One region of the Rahnella sp. RcJ3 genome, then DNA from elsewhere that is predicted to be linked to it. Evidence: predicted binding sites of a transcription regulator. Region 1 holds the regulator's gene; each other region holds the start of a gene.
What was found. The regulator LexA, encoded in region 1, represses DNA repair genes until DNA is damaged. The targets are predictions, from matches to a motif close to TNCTGTATGTACATACAGNA.
Positions count from the first base shown of each region.

Region 2: sulA (SOS-induced cell division inhibitor SulA) is a predicted target of LexA. The motif match lies at 1,109-1,128, and genes of this name have one in related genera.
Region 3: DXU84_RS16585 (metal-dependent hydrolase) is a predicted target of LexA. The motif match lies at 1,862-1,881, and genes of this name have one in related genera.
Region 4: dinB (DNA polymerase IV) is a predicted target of LexA. The motif match lies at 1,999-2,018, and genes of this name have one in related genera.

Region 1 covers NZ_QSNX01000010.1:195,208-198,373, forward strand. The annotation lists gene dinF (MATE family efflux transporter DinF) at 1-970, opposite strand, end outside; gene lexA (transcriptional repressor LexA) at 1,269-1,877, opposite strand; gene DXU84_RS15160 (diacylglycerol kinase) at 1,997-2,365, opposite strand; gene plsB (glycerol-3-phosphate 1-O-acyltransferase PlsB) at 2,483-3,166, shown strand, end outside.
Region 2 covers NZ_QSNX01000003.1:163,920-167,085, reverse strand. The annotation lists gene ompA (porin OmpA) at 1-224, opposite strand, end outside; gene sulA (SOS-induced cell division inhibitor SulA) at 582-1,088, opposite strand; gene DXU84_RS05615 (TfoX/Sxy family DNA transformation protein) at 1,305-1,937, shown strand; gene yccS (YccS family putative transporter) at 1,959-3,166, opposite strand, start outside.
Region 3 covers NZ_QSNX01000012.1:82,563-85,728, forward strand. The annotation lists gene DXU84_RS16580 (L-cystine transporter) at 1-1,096, opposite strand, end outside; gene DXU84_RS16585 (metal-dependent hydrolase) at 1,286-1,843, opposite strand; gene kduD (2-dehydro-3-deoxy-D-gluconate 5-dehydrogenase KduD) at 1,996-2,757, opposite strand; gene kduI (5-dehydro-4-deoxy-D-glucuronate isomerase) at 2,836-3,166, opposite strand, start outside.
Region 4 covers NZ_QSNX01000002.1:57,180-60,345, reverse strand. The annotation lists gene pepD (beta-Ala-His dipeptidase) at 1-789, shown strand, start outside; gene dinB (DNA polymerase IV) at 924-1,982, opposite strand; gene dpaA (peptidoglycan meso-diaminopimelic acid protein amidase) at 2,266-2,991, shown strand; gene DXU84_RS02875 (class II glutamine amidotransferase) at 2,962-3,166, opposite strand, start outside.

The sequences.
Region 1 (3,166 bases):
CATGCCAGACATTCAGCAGTTTTTCGCGGTTGCGGGCACCGAATGCCTCACCGGAATGCGCTTCGATAGCATAAGCAAAACCGTCAAGTGCAAACGCGGTAAATGTCAGCAGGTTCATCAACACGGCGTTGACCGCCACAATGTGGCTGCCCAGCCGCGCGCCCAGAACGGTCAGCGATGCAAAGCAAAGCTGCAACAGTAATGAGCGCAGCATGATGTCGCGGTTAAGCCCGAGAAGACGGCGCAAATTACCACGCCACGCGGAGGTGATTTCTGCGCCGGTGATACCGCGTCGTTTCATCACCCGCCAGACGAAATACAGCCCGATGAGTAGCGTGAAATACTCGGAGCTTGCCGTCGCCATGGCTGCGCCACGCACGTTCCAGCCCAGCCCGATCACCAGCCACAGATCCAGAATGATATTCAGCAAATTCCCGGCAATCAGCAAAATCACCGGCCCGCGAACGTACTGAATGCCGAGCAACCACCCGAGGATCACCAGATTCGCCAGTGAAGCCGGGGCGCTGAACCAGCGGATTTCGATAAACAGCCTCGCCTGTTCAAGCACGGGCTGGCTGCCGCCGACAATGTGAAACGCCAGCTCCATCAGCGGATGACGGAATACCACAATAATGACGCCCGCCAGTACAGCCAGAAGGAAGGGTTGTACAAAAGCACGCGCCAGAAGCTGATTATCTTTCGCGCCCAGCGCCTGAGCGGTCATGCCGGTGGTACTCATCCGCAGAAACAGTAAGAGCATAAAAAGGAAAGTGGTGATCATCGAACCCACAGCCACGCCGCCGAGATAATCCGGGCTGTCGAGATGACCGATCACTGCGGTATCCACCAGGCCGAGGAGTGGCACCGTGATATTGGAAAAAATCATCGGCAATGCCAGCATCCAGAGCGCTTTATCGGCAGGGCTTAAAAAGGTGTTTTTGAGTGTGTGTCGCAGGGAATGATGTTGCATAGAGAATCTCATGCCGGAGGTTCAGGTTATGCCTGTAAATGACATCGCCCCGAAAGGGGCGATGATGAGAGAAACGCATTTCTCTTTGAATTCACATGGATGCCAGAGGCGGCCGCCATCCATATTCAATTAGTTTTAGTCTTGTCTATCTGACACAGCAATTTCTGACTTAGTCATATCTGACCGAGTAATTCGAGTTATATCAAGGCGGCAACTAAGCGAACGCCGGGAGCATACACAAATATGTGACCGGGGTTCGCGAAGGCAGCCAACGCAGAGATAGCTCGAAGTACGAAGGTCAGATCCAGTCGCCGTTGCGGATAACACCTACGGCTAAGCCTTCAATGCTGAAATTCTGCTCGCGCAAATCCACCACGATCGGCTGAAACTCGCTGTTCTCTGGCAATAACTGCACCACACTGCCTTGTTTTTTCAGGCGTTTCACGGTGACCTCATCATCGATACGGGCCACCACAACCTGACCATTACGCACGTCTTGCGTTTTATGCACGGCCAGCAGATCGCCGTCAAGGATACCAATATCACGCATCGACATACCGCTGACACGCAGCAGGAAATCGGCGCTCGGCTTAAACATTGCCGGATCGATCTGATAGTGCCCTTCGATATGTTGCTGCGCCAGCAGCGGTTCACCGGCGGCAACGCGGCCAATCAGCGGTAAACCTTCTTCTTCTTCCATCAGCAGACGAATGCCGCGTGATGCACCGGAAACAATCTCAATAACACCTTTACGCGCCAGCGCTTTAAGATGCTCTTCCGCCGCATTGGGAGAACGGAACCCCAGACGTGATGCAATCTCTGCGCGGGTTGGTGGCATACCGGTGGTGGAGATATGATCGCGAATAAGGTCGTAGACCTCTTGTTGTCTGGTCGTTAAAGCTTTCATTCCGCCCCCTGGTTGTTTATACAGTCTTGCTGTGAGTATATACAGCTAAACGGTCAATGAAAACCTAAGATTGAATAAAAACAGGGCATAACGTTGATTCCTGGAATGCAGATTCCAAATCAGAACCATCGCGACCAAAAGATGCTGACCCAGACAAAAATCGCCAATATGATGGTCAGAAGTACGGCAGCAGAGCCGATATCTTTTGCGCGACCGGAAAGCACATGAAACTCAGGCCCGATGCGGTCTATTGCACATTCCACCGCGCTGTTGAGCAACTCCGTGACACAGACCAGCACGACGGATCCCACCAGCAGGATACGTTCAATGGTGCTGACATCAAGCCAGAAAGATAGCAAAATTAACGGGATAGCGACGCTGGCCTCCTGGCGAAATGCCGCTTCGTTTTGCCATGCCGCTTTGAATCCTTTCCAGGAATAGCCGGCCGCTTTATAAATTCGGGTAAATCCGGTGACTTGGTTCGCCATTTCGGGTACTGATCCTTAGAGTGTTTGCAGCATTTTAGCTTTTATATGACCACAGATCTCCACGGATCTTTCTGGTATCCTTGCGGCGAAATTGCTAACAAGAGGCTTCACGTTTTTATGTCAGGTTGGCGTAGACTTTATTACACATTATTGAATTTACCACTCTCATTGCTGGTAAAGAGCAAGGTCATACCTTCAGATCCGGTTACCGAGTTGCATTTAGACCCGACGCGGCCGATTTTGTACGTATTACCTTATAATTCCAAAGCCGATTTGCTGACGTTGCGTGCGCAATGTCTGGCGCAGAATCTGCCTGATCCTCTTATTCCGCTGGAAATTGACGGAACCCTGCTACCAAGCCATGTCTTTATAGCCGAAGGCCCGCGCGTATTCTCTTATTACACGCCGAAGCAGGAGTCCGTAAAGCTGTTCCACGACTACCTTGATTTGCACCGCAATAATCCGGATTTAGACATTCAGATGTTGCCGGTGTCGGTAATGTTTGGTCGTGCACCGGGCCGTGAAGGTCAGGACGACACGCCGCATCTGCGCGTGCTGAACGGTATCCAGAAATTTTTCGCTGTGCTGTGGCTGGGGCGGGACAGTTTCGTCCGTTTCTCCAATACCGTTTCCCTGCGTTATATGGCGACGGAACACGGCACAGATAAGACGATTGCTCAAAAACTGGCACGTGTGGCGCGGATGCATTTCTCCCGTCAGCGTCTGGCTGCGGTTGGTCCGCGCCTTCCGGCACGTCAGGATTTATTCAATAAATTGCTGGCCTCAAAAGCCATTGAGAAA
Region 2 (3,166 bases), on a different contig from region 1:
AGGTATTGGTTCGCTTGGTAACCCAAGAACGCACCTGCACCCAGTTGGCTTTCGTGGGTAGGGCCGTTGCCGATACCGTTGTAAGCGTTTGCGAAACCAGTGTCATGGTATTGGGACCAGCCCAATTTACCACCGGTATACCAGGTGTTATCTTTAGGGGCGGCTTGCGCTACGGTAGCGAAACCTGCCAGTGCCACTGCTAATGCGATAGCTGTCTTTTTCATTTTGCGCCTCGTTATCATCCAAATAGGCAATTGAGCTTTAAGCTTTTTAAGCCCTTGGTTAAAATCCTTACGCCAAGATTATTGCTTCATTTCAGAACTTGCCACTTTACGTTGGCATTATCGAGCAACCTTGGCGTTGTAAAGTCTACAACGTGGCGCGAAACTTACAAGCTTGATGTGTTAACACCGTGGAAAAAAAGGGAAAAACGGACACATTTCTTAACGGCTTTGGCAATTTGCTGACAAAATCTGGCACTAATCTGCATTCCGGAAGCCCGTTTTTACTGGCTTGCAGGCATTATTCAGCACAAATCACTAAGTTCCGCATTATTTTCATAGGAAGATTCCTATTTTGAACTAATGGTATACGGAAGAGTGAATTTTTACTGTGGAATGATGTCCACAAGCTGAATTCTGTTCATTTGTCGGTCTCATTATGAAGCCGTAAGCACCACCCTGGCGTGCTGCAATTTGCAATCTTTCCCTCTCAGTATCACTCAAATCCGGAAGCCATCCCAACACGACACTGTAGTTACCCGTCTGCAAGGCTTTCTCCATCGCATCTACCGTCGACATCGCCGTAATTTGATTAACTTGCACCATCTTATCCACCGGCAGACCTGACTGAGATAACCAATGACGGCTCAGTTTTTGTTGAGGTGTGAGCCACAACAACCAGCGAGACTGCATACCCAGGTGTTGCAGTAAGGGCAGTAATAACTGCGCAAAAGCAGGTTGGCTCGCACTATAGACGAACTCAGTGATCAGACCATTATTCAAGGATGCAGACGTATTTACCTGTGACGGAGTGACGGGCAAAGCAAGCTGACTAAAATGATGATTTGTATGGTGTTGAGTTCGCATAATGATGTACTCCAGTGAGTTACTGTATGTATGTACAGTACTCTGGCGGTGAGCAAAGATCAACCCAATTTTTCCAAGATATCTCGCAAATTTTGAAGGCAACAGGCTGTAACGGCATTTTATGTTTGTTGGAGTTCATAAGATTGCGTATTTTGCTTTTAGCTGTTTTGGTAACTCAAAATGGAAGCAAGGGATTAACGTGAAAAGGATAACGCAATGATAAACAAATCAAAAAAACGAGTGCTTGAGTGTCTGGAGATTTTTGCCCCGTTGGGCAATATTCGTTCCCGCACCCAATTTGGGGGGATGAGCTTGTCCGCTGACCGCGTCATGTTCGCCCTGGTTTCTGATGGTGAACTCTATCTGCGAGCGACCGGAGAAACCGAAACTCATTTTCGCCGCAAAAAGATGGAGAGGCTGACCTATCGCAAGCGAGGCATGGATGTGCAGTTGCGTTATTTCAAAGTGAGTGCCCGGCAATGGAGTGATCACCAGGCACTGTGCGAGCTGGGCAGATTATCGTTGCAAGGGATGTTGCGGGATATAGAGCTGAAAAAAAACAACGAAGCGGTCCGATTGAAAGATTTACCCAATCTCTCGCTGGCGCTAGAAAGGATGCTCTGGCAAGTCGGCATTGAGAACTCGGGGGACTTGCGGTTACAGGGGGCCTGCCATACCTACCTCAAACTGTGTGCCATTAAAAAAAAGAATTTAGGGATTAATTTACTGATGGCACTCGAAGGGGCAATTTTGGGCTTCCATGAAGCCGCTTTGCCGATGGAATCCAGAGAGTCATTAACTCACTGGTTTAACCATCACCAAGAGCAGCTATCAACGGTTGTGCACTAAATTTGCGTAAGTTATCTGCAATTAGAGCCGATTTTGTGCCGGCAGGATCTTAGTATTAAGACTGGTGAGCTCAGGCAAATGAGCCACCAGTAATCCAATTTGCTGAAGCACGAGCTGCTCTTTACTGTCGATATCCGTTGTACGCATCTGAATACGTGCAGTGAGTTCACCGAGCGCGTGTTGGATGCGTTCTGCTTCAGAAGGCAGATGATGCAAAGCGCCGTCAACGCAGCATGCTGCATCATCCAGCAACCTCAGGGTTTCGGCATCATTGAGTTTTTCGCGATGGGCACCCAGCGCTGAAATGTAGCTCAGCATAGTATGATTGAGGCATAACAGGCGAAACGCCGCTTCGAGTGTCGCCGGTTCGTTATTTCTCTCAGAGCTCATGTTCGACACCACGGACGCCAGTTCGGCATCGCAATTATGCGCATCACGGCGGGCCAGACGGTACTCGAGACTGTTGTCTTTCCCCTGATGGTACTGCACCAGAATAGCATCAAGATAACGGCAATTAGCATCGAACGTTTTTCTGACCACCTTATCAAGTTGCCTGAATTTCCAGTCGGGCCATATAAAGGTCACTGCCGCCCAGGCGATACCACAACCAATCAGCGTATCGATTACTCTCGGGATAGCGACTTCAAATCCTTCGCCTAACAAATTGAAGCATAACAACACCAGAAGGGTGATGAACATTGTGGCCTGCGCGTATTGCACTGTGCGGAACGCAAAGAACAATAACCCGCTGATGACGATCAGAATCATTTGCCCGTCAACGGACGGAACGAAATACAAGATAGGGATCCCGAGAGCAATACCGGCGAGTGTTCCGATTATCCTCAGAGCTAACCTCCGGCGGGTCGCACTGTAGTTTGGTTGACAGACAAAAAGACTGGTGAGCAAGATCCAGTAGCCGTGATTTAAGCCGCTGACCTGAATGAAAACGTAGCCTACAAAGAGCACGACAGACATACGAATTGCATGACGGAACAACACCGATTGCGGCGTAAAATGGCGGGAAATGCGCAGCCAGATATCATCAAGGCCAGTCAGACGGTCTTCCGCAAACGGGCTTTTGCCGGTCTGGTTTTCCGGCAGAGACTGCTCCGACTCGATATTTGCCAGTTGCGCGTCAATCGCATGCAGATTGCGTAAAAGATGGCGTAACGCCTGTAATGTCTCACGGTGTTCGTGATGAGATTCCAGACGTTTGAGGGCTTCTTCCA
Region 3 (3,166 bases), on a different contig from region 1:
GGTCGATGCCGACGGTTGGCGCAACCATGACGGCCAACATGGTTGGATACAGACCTGCACAGCCGTTCTGACCAATCGTTGCCCCGAACGATGCCGCAAAGCTGGCGATAGATTCAGGAATACCCAGACGGCGTGTTTGCGCTTCAACGCTCAGCGGGATGGTCGCGGCACTTGAACGGCTGGTGAAGGCAAAAGTCAGCACCGGCCAGACTTTACGGAAGAATTTCGCCGGATTAACACCGGTGAACGACAGCAGTATCGCGTGAACAACAAACATAATGCCAAGACCCAGGTAAGACGCGACCACAAAGCTGCCGAGTTTAATGATGTCCTGAATGTTCGAACCGGCGACCACTTTGGTCATCAGAGCCAGTACCCCGTACGGGGTCAGTTTCATGACCAGACGCACCAGCTTCATCACCCATGCCTGCAGGGTATCGATAAAGGCCAGAATGCGCGGACCTTTTTCTGCATCATCTTTCACCAGTTGCAGGGCGGCTACACCAACGAAGGCGGCGAAGATCACGACGCTGATGATTGATGTCGGACTTGCGCCTGTCAGATCAGCAAACGGGTTCTTAGGTATAAAGGAAAGGATCAACTGAGGCACGCTCAGGTCAGCCACTTTGCCGACATAGTTAGACTGAATTGCCGTCAGTCGCGCCGTTTCCTGCGTACCCTGTACCAGGCCGTCAGCGGTGAGGCCGAACAGGCCCGTCACGAAGATACCCACCAGAGAAGCGATCAGTGTGGTGAACAGCAGGGTACCGATGGTCAGGAAGCTGATTTTCCCCAGCGATGACGCGTTATGCAGTTTCGCTACCGCGCTCAGAATAGAGACGAAAACCAGCGGCATGACGATCATTTGCAGCAACTGGACGTAGCCGTTACCGACAATATTGAACCAGGTAATTGAGGTTTTTAGTACCGGATCATCGGAACCGTAGATCAGCTGTAAAGCCAGGCCAAATACGACACCCATAGCCAGACCCAGTAAAACTTTTTTTGCCAGGCTCCATTGCTTGTGGCGGGTTTGTGCCAGCAGCAAAAGCAGGGCAACGAAAACCACTACGTTAAGAACGAGCGGAAGATTCATACCAGACTCCAAACTTATAATTTTGATAAATGAAACGGGTGTTTCCGGAAAAGGACTGCACCATCCCAAAGCATTGGGGGGCAGAATATCAGTTTGAGGGTCTGAGTATTTATATCCAAAAGGAATTCATTATAACTTTTTGTTGGTATTTGTACTAATTTTCATCATATCGGCAATATTTCATGCTATTCAGATGAATAATTTCAGGATGTGATTAAAAAAGTCAGGATTTATTGCACCAATGATGGGCGTCCAGTCTGGCCAGAAAAGCGTCAGGCCGACCAGCATAAGGCAGAGCGTGCGCTCGAGTTGATTACCTTTCTGGCTGTTAATCAGCGGTAGCCGGAAACGCCATCGACAAGGCCAGAGCAGCGGCACTCCTGCAGGCGTCAGCATATCTGCCAGGATATGGCTCAGGTAACCGATAATCATGGCGTGGAAAGCATCAGCGGGGATCACCCAGTCGTGAGGGAAATGAGTGCGTAGCAGGAAAATCCCTCCAGCCACCGCCAGCAAACTGTGAGTGAATCCACGGTGACCAAAAGCCCGGGCGATGGGGGCCGACAACCATTTGAGACGCTGGCCCAGCACCGATTTGGGGTGATCAATATCGGGCAGCAGACAGGTAAGCAAAGACCCTGGAATGATGTGCCACCAGTCACCATGCGCCAGTTCGGGAGAAAGCTGGGCCTTCTTAGCAAATACTGCACAGGCAATTGAGAAAATGAGATGGCCTTCCGCCGTCATGACGCGTCCGAACTGGATAACTGTTATTTTATCCAGTATAAGTGAAACTGTCACAATCTTGGAAGAGATGCCCTGTAACTAATTGTCAACGGACTGATAAAAAACAAAAAAGCGTATAAGAATACGCCTTTCTGGTGTCACTTATGCTGCCCTTAACGCGCGAGCCAACCACCATCGACGGCAATGGTGTAACCATTAACGTAATCAGAGGCTTTCGATGCCAGAAAGACTACCGGCCCCATGACATCTTCCGGCAGACCCCAGCGTCCGGCGGGGATTCTGTCGAGGATTTCTTTGCTGCGTTCTTCATCGGCGCGCAACTGTTCCGTATTGTTAGTCGCCATATACCCCGGCGCAATCGCATTCACATTGACGTTATGCTTCGCCCATTCATTGGCCATCAGTCGGGTCAGACCCATTACTGCGCTTTTTGACGCGGTATAGGAAGGCACCCTGATCCCCCCCTGATACGAGAGCATAGAGGCAATATTTATAATTTTGCCACCGTTACCCTGTTTGATGAACTGCTTCGCCACGGCCTGAGACATAAAGAACAGCGTTTTGCTGTTCACATTCATCACATCATCCCAGTTTTTCTCGCTGAATTCGATGGCATCTTCACGGCGGATAATCCCGGCGTTATTGATCAGAATATCGATATGACCAAATTCCCCGACTGCTTTCTCGATCAGCTCAGGAATGTCTGTGATGGTGCTCAGATCAGCCCTCAGATCGAGAAAACGGCGGCCTAACATGGTGACTTTTTTTTCAGTTTCTTCAGGGGCGGAAACGTTAATGCCCACAATATCGCATCCCGCCTGCGCGAGACCCAGCGCCATGCCTTGTCCCAGCCCGGTATTGCAACCGGTGACGATTGCGACTTTGCCGCTTAATTCAAATGAACGGAGGATCATATTCAGAGTCTCTTTTGCAACGGCGCGTTCGCCATAAAAAATGAGTTGCTCTGCCGGTGAAGGCAGAGCAAGGGGGAGTTAGCGCAGTTCGCTGACTTTGACGTGATCCATGTCATCGAATACCTGGTTCTCACCGACCATACCCCAGATGAAGGTATAGTTTTTGGTACCCACCCCGGCGTGAATTGACCAACTAGGAGAGATGACAGCCTGCTCGTTGTGCACTAATAAATGACGGGTTTCCTGTGGTTGCCCCATCATATGGAACACGGCAGTTTCCGCTTCCATATTGAAGTAGAAATACACTTCCATACGACGTTCATGGGTGTGGCAAGGCATGGTATTCCACAGGCTCCCCTCTTCCAGTTTGGTCAGCCCCATGGTCAGCTGACAGGTTTCCAGAACGTCG
Region 4 (3,166 bases), on a different contig from region 1:
GGCAACGCCAGCAAACTGCTGGCACGTTTCCTGGCAGACAACGCTGATACTCTTGGTCTGCGCCTGCTCGACTTCACCGGCGGCACACTGCGTAACGCTATCCCGCGTGAAGCAATTGTGACTCTTGCTGTTGCTGCTGATAAAGCAGACGCGCTGAAAGCGGCAGCACAAGAATTCCTGGCAACGATTCAGTTCGAACTGTCAGCGGTAGAGAAGAAAATTGCCTTTGTGGTGGAAGCGGCTGAAAGCAACGCGAAGGCGCTGACCGCAGAAACTCAGGGTAAATTCCTTGCCCTGCTGAACGCGACGCCAAACGGCGTGATCCGCATGAGTGATGACGTGAAAGGCGTGGTAGAAACCTCGCTGAACGTCGGTGTTGTCACCATGAAAGATGACGAAGTGGCGATCAACAGCCTGATCCGCTCGCTTATCGACAGCGGTAAAGAATATGTGGTCAGCATGCTCAATTCACTGAGTGAACTGGCTGGCGCGAAAAGCCTGGCAAAAGGCAGCTATCCTGGCTGGAAACCTGAGCCGAATTCACCAGTGATGACGCTGGTGCGTGAAACTTACCAGACGCTGTTCAATAAAACTCCGAACATCATGGTGATCCACGCCGGTCTGGAATGCGGTCTGTTCAAAAAACCGTACCCGGACATGGACATGGTTTCCATCGGGCCAACCATCACCGGGCCACACTCGCCGGATGAGCAGGTGGAAATCGCCAGCGTCGAGCTGTACTGGAAACTGCTGACGGCCCTGCTGAAAGCGATTCCTGAACGCGGTTAATACTCGATCGGTCCCCTAAATCATTCGGGCTGTATCAAGGCGGCAACTGAGTAAATCCCCGGTAGCATACACAAGTATGTGACCGGGGTTTGCGAAGGCAGCCAACGCAGAGACAGTTTGAAGGATGACGGGGATCATTCCCAGGGAAGCAGAAGCTGCCGCTCGATCTGCGGATCCTGCAACGTCACATGTAATCCCACCAGCCTGACTCCCCTTCCGCCACGCCGCTGTTCCCAGGCTTCACGCGCGACCTTCAGCAGATCTTCTTTATTCAGCACCGGCCAGACGTGTTCCTGCGTGGTCTGCTGGAAATCATGGAATTTGAGTTTTACGCCCTGCCTCGCGATGCGCAGATCTGGGCTGACACGGCTTAAACGTGTTTGCAGTTCAGGATACAAACGTTCGATCAGCGACACGCATTCTTCCCAGCTGTGGATATCTTCTGCCAGTGTGCGTTCAACGCCGACCGATTTACGTAACCGCTCGGGGGAAATTTCACGTTCATCGATACCCTGACAGCGTTCCCACAGCACACGGCCAAATTTGCCAAAGCGTTTAAGCAGTTTCGCCAGATCGTAACGCTGCACATCGCCGCAGGTGATCAGCCCCTGCTCCTGCAAACGCTGAGCGGTGACTTTACCGACGCCGGGGATTTTACTCAGCGGAAGATCCTGTAAAAACGCCCCGACTTTTTCCGGCGTGATCACAAACTGACCGTTGGGCTTGTTCAGATCCGAGGCGATTTTTGCCAGAAATTTGATCGGCGCGATACCCGCAGATGCCGTCAGATTGATCTCATCGAAAATGGCCTGACGGATTTCAGCAGCGATAAGCGTTGCAGAGCCGTTGCATTGCGTCGCGTGGGAAACATCCAGATAAGCTTCATCGAGTGACAGCGGTTCGATCAATGGCGTATAACGCGCAAAGATTTCACGGATATGGTTTGACGCTTCTTTATAGGCCTCCATTCGGCCGGGGATCACTTTCAGGTGCGGGCAAAGTTTCAGTGCCATGCCGGTGGGCATCGCGCTGTGCACGCCGAATTTGCGGGCAGGATAATTAGCGGTGCTGATAACACCACGGCGGTCACGACTGCCGCCAATGGCAATAGGAATGTCGCGCAGGGAAGGATCATCGCGCATTTCGACCGCAGCGAAAAAGCAGTCCATATCCACATGAATGATTTTACGCATAACCCTCCCCCTCAATAACTGTATAAGTATACAGTTGAATGCAGGGATGTCCAACATAGAAAATGAGGGTTAGTTTGACTTAATTAATCACCATTAATGGCAACGTAATAATTTTCCTATTCCTAAAGTCATTATTCATTATTTGGTGATTGCTAAAAATTTAATCAGTATTAATATGACAGCGTTTCCGACAGACAGTACATAAGAAGAAAATCAGTGGCGGTCTTACAGGCAGTTGAGCTGTAGACAAAATAATCAAAATTATTACCGAGCAGGACTTAGAATGATCAGAATCGCGCTGTTTCTTGCGATGCTCCTCAGTTTGCCTTTATTTACAGCAAATTACGCCGTGGCCAGCGATGCTGTCCCGGTCAACGCGGCACTAAAAAAACAATTACTGGGTGCACCTGTTTATATCCAGATCTTCAAACAGGAACGTAAACTCGAATTGTATGCTCAGCTCGACGGCGAATTTCGTCTGATCGGCAGTTATGGCATCTGCGATTTTTCCGGCGGTTTGGGAAATAAACGTCGCGAAGGCGATTTCAAAAGCCCGGAAGGTTTCTACAACGTGGATATTCACCACCTGAAACCCGACAGCCGCTTTTATCGCGCCATCAACATCGGTTTCCCCAATGCTTATGATATCTCGCAGGGTTATTCAGGTAAGTATCTGATGATCCACGGTAACTGTAAGTCTATTGGTTGCTACGCCATGACCGACGGCTATATGGACGAAATATTCACCTACGTACAGGCGGCATTCCAGTTCGGGCAACGCAATTTAAAAATTAGCATTTACCCGTTCAGGATGACCGATGCCAACATGAAGGCGCATAAAAACTCCAGCTATTACAGTTTCTGGAACCAGTTACAGCCGGGATATGCGTACTTTGAGAAACACCATCAGCCACCAAATGTCGTGGTCACTGACGGTAGATATGAAGTGCTACAACCGTTGTCCAACACCCCGCTGCCTTCACAGCTGGCGTTCGCCCCGATGAAATAATGCGAATTCACCTGGAGCAATTTTGTTCCAGGTTTCGTTCGCCGTCAGCGGTTGCGTGGCAATCACGGTGACGACATCATCCGGTGTCGTCTGCTGCTGAAAATCAATTTCCACATCCTGATCCAACAACGTTGCCTTGCCGAAAGGCGCACGCCGCGTGATCCAGTGCAAATTC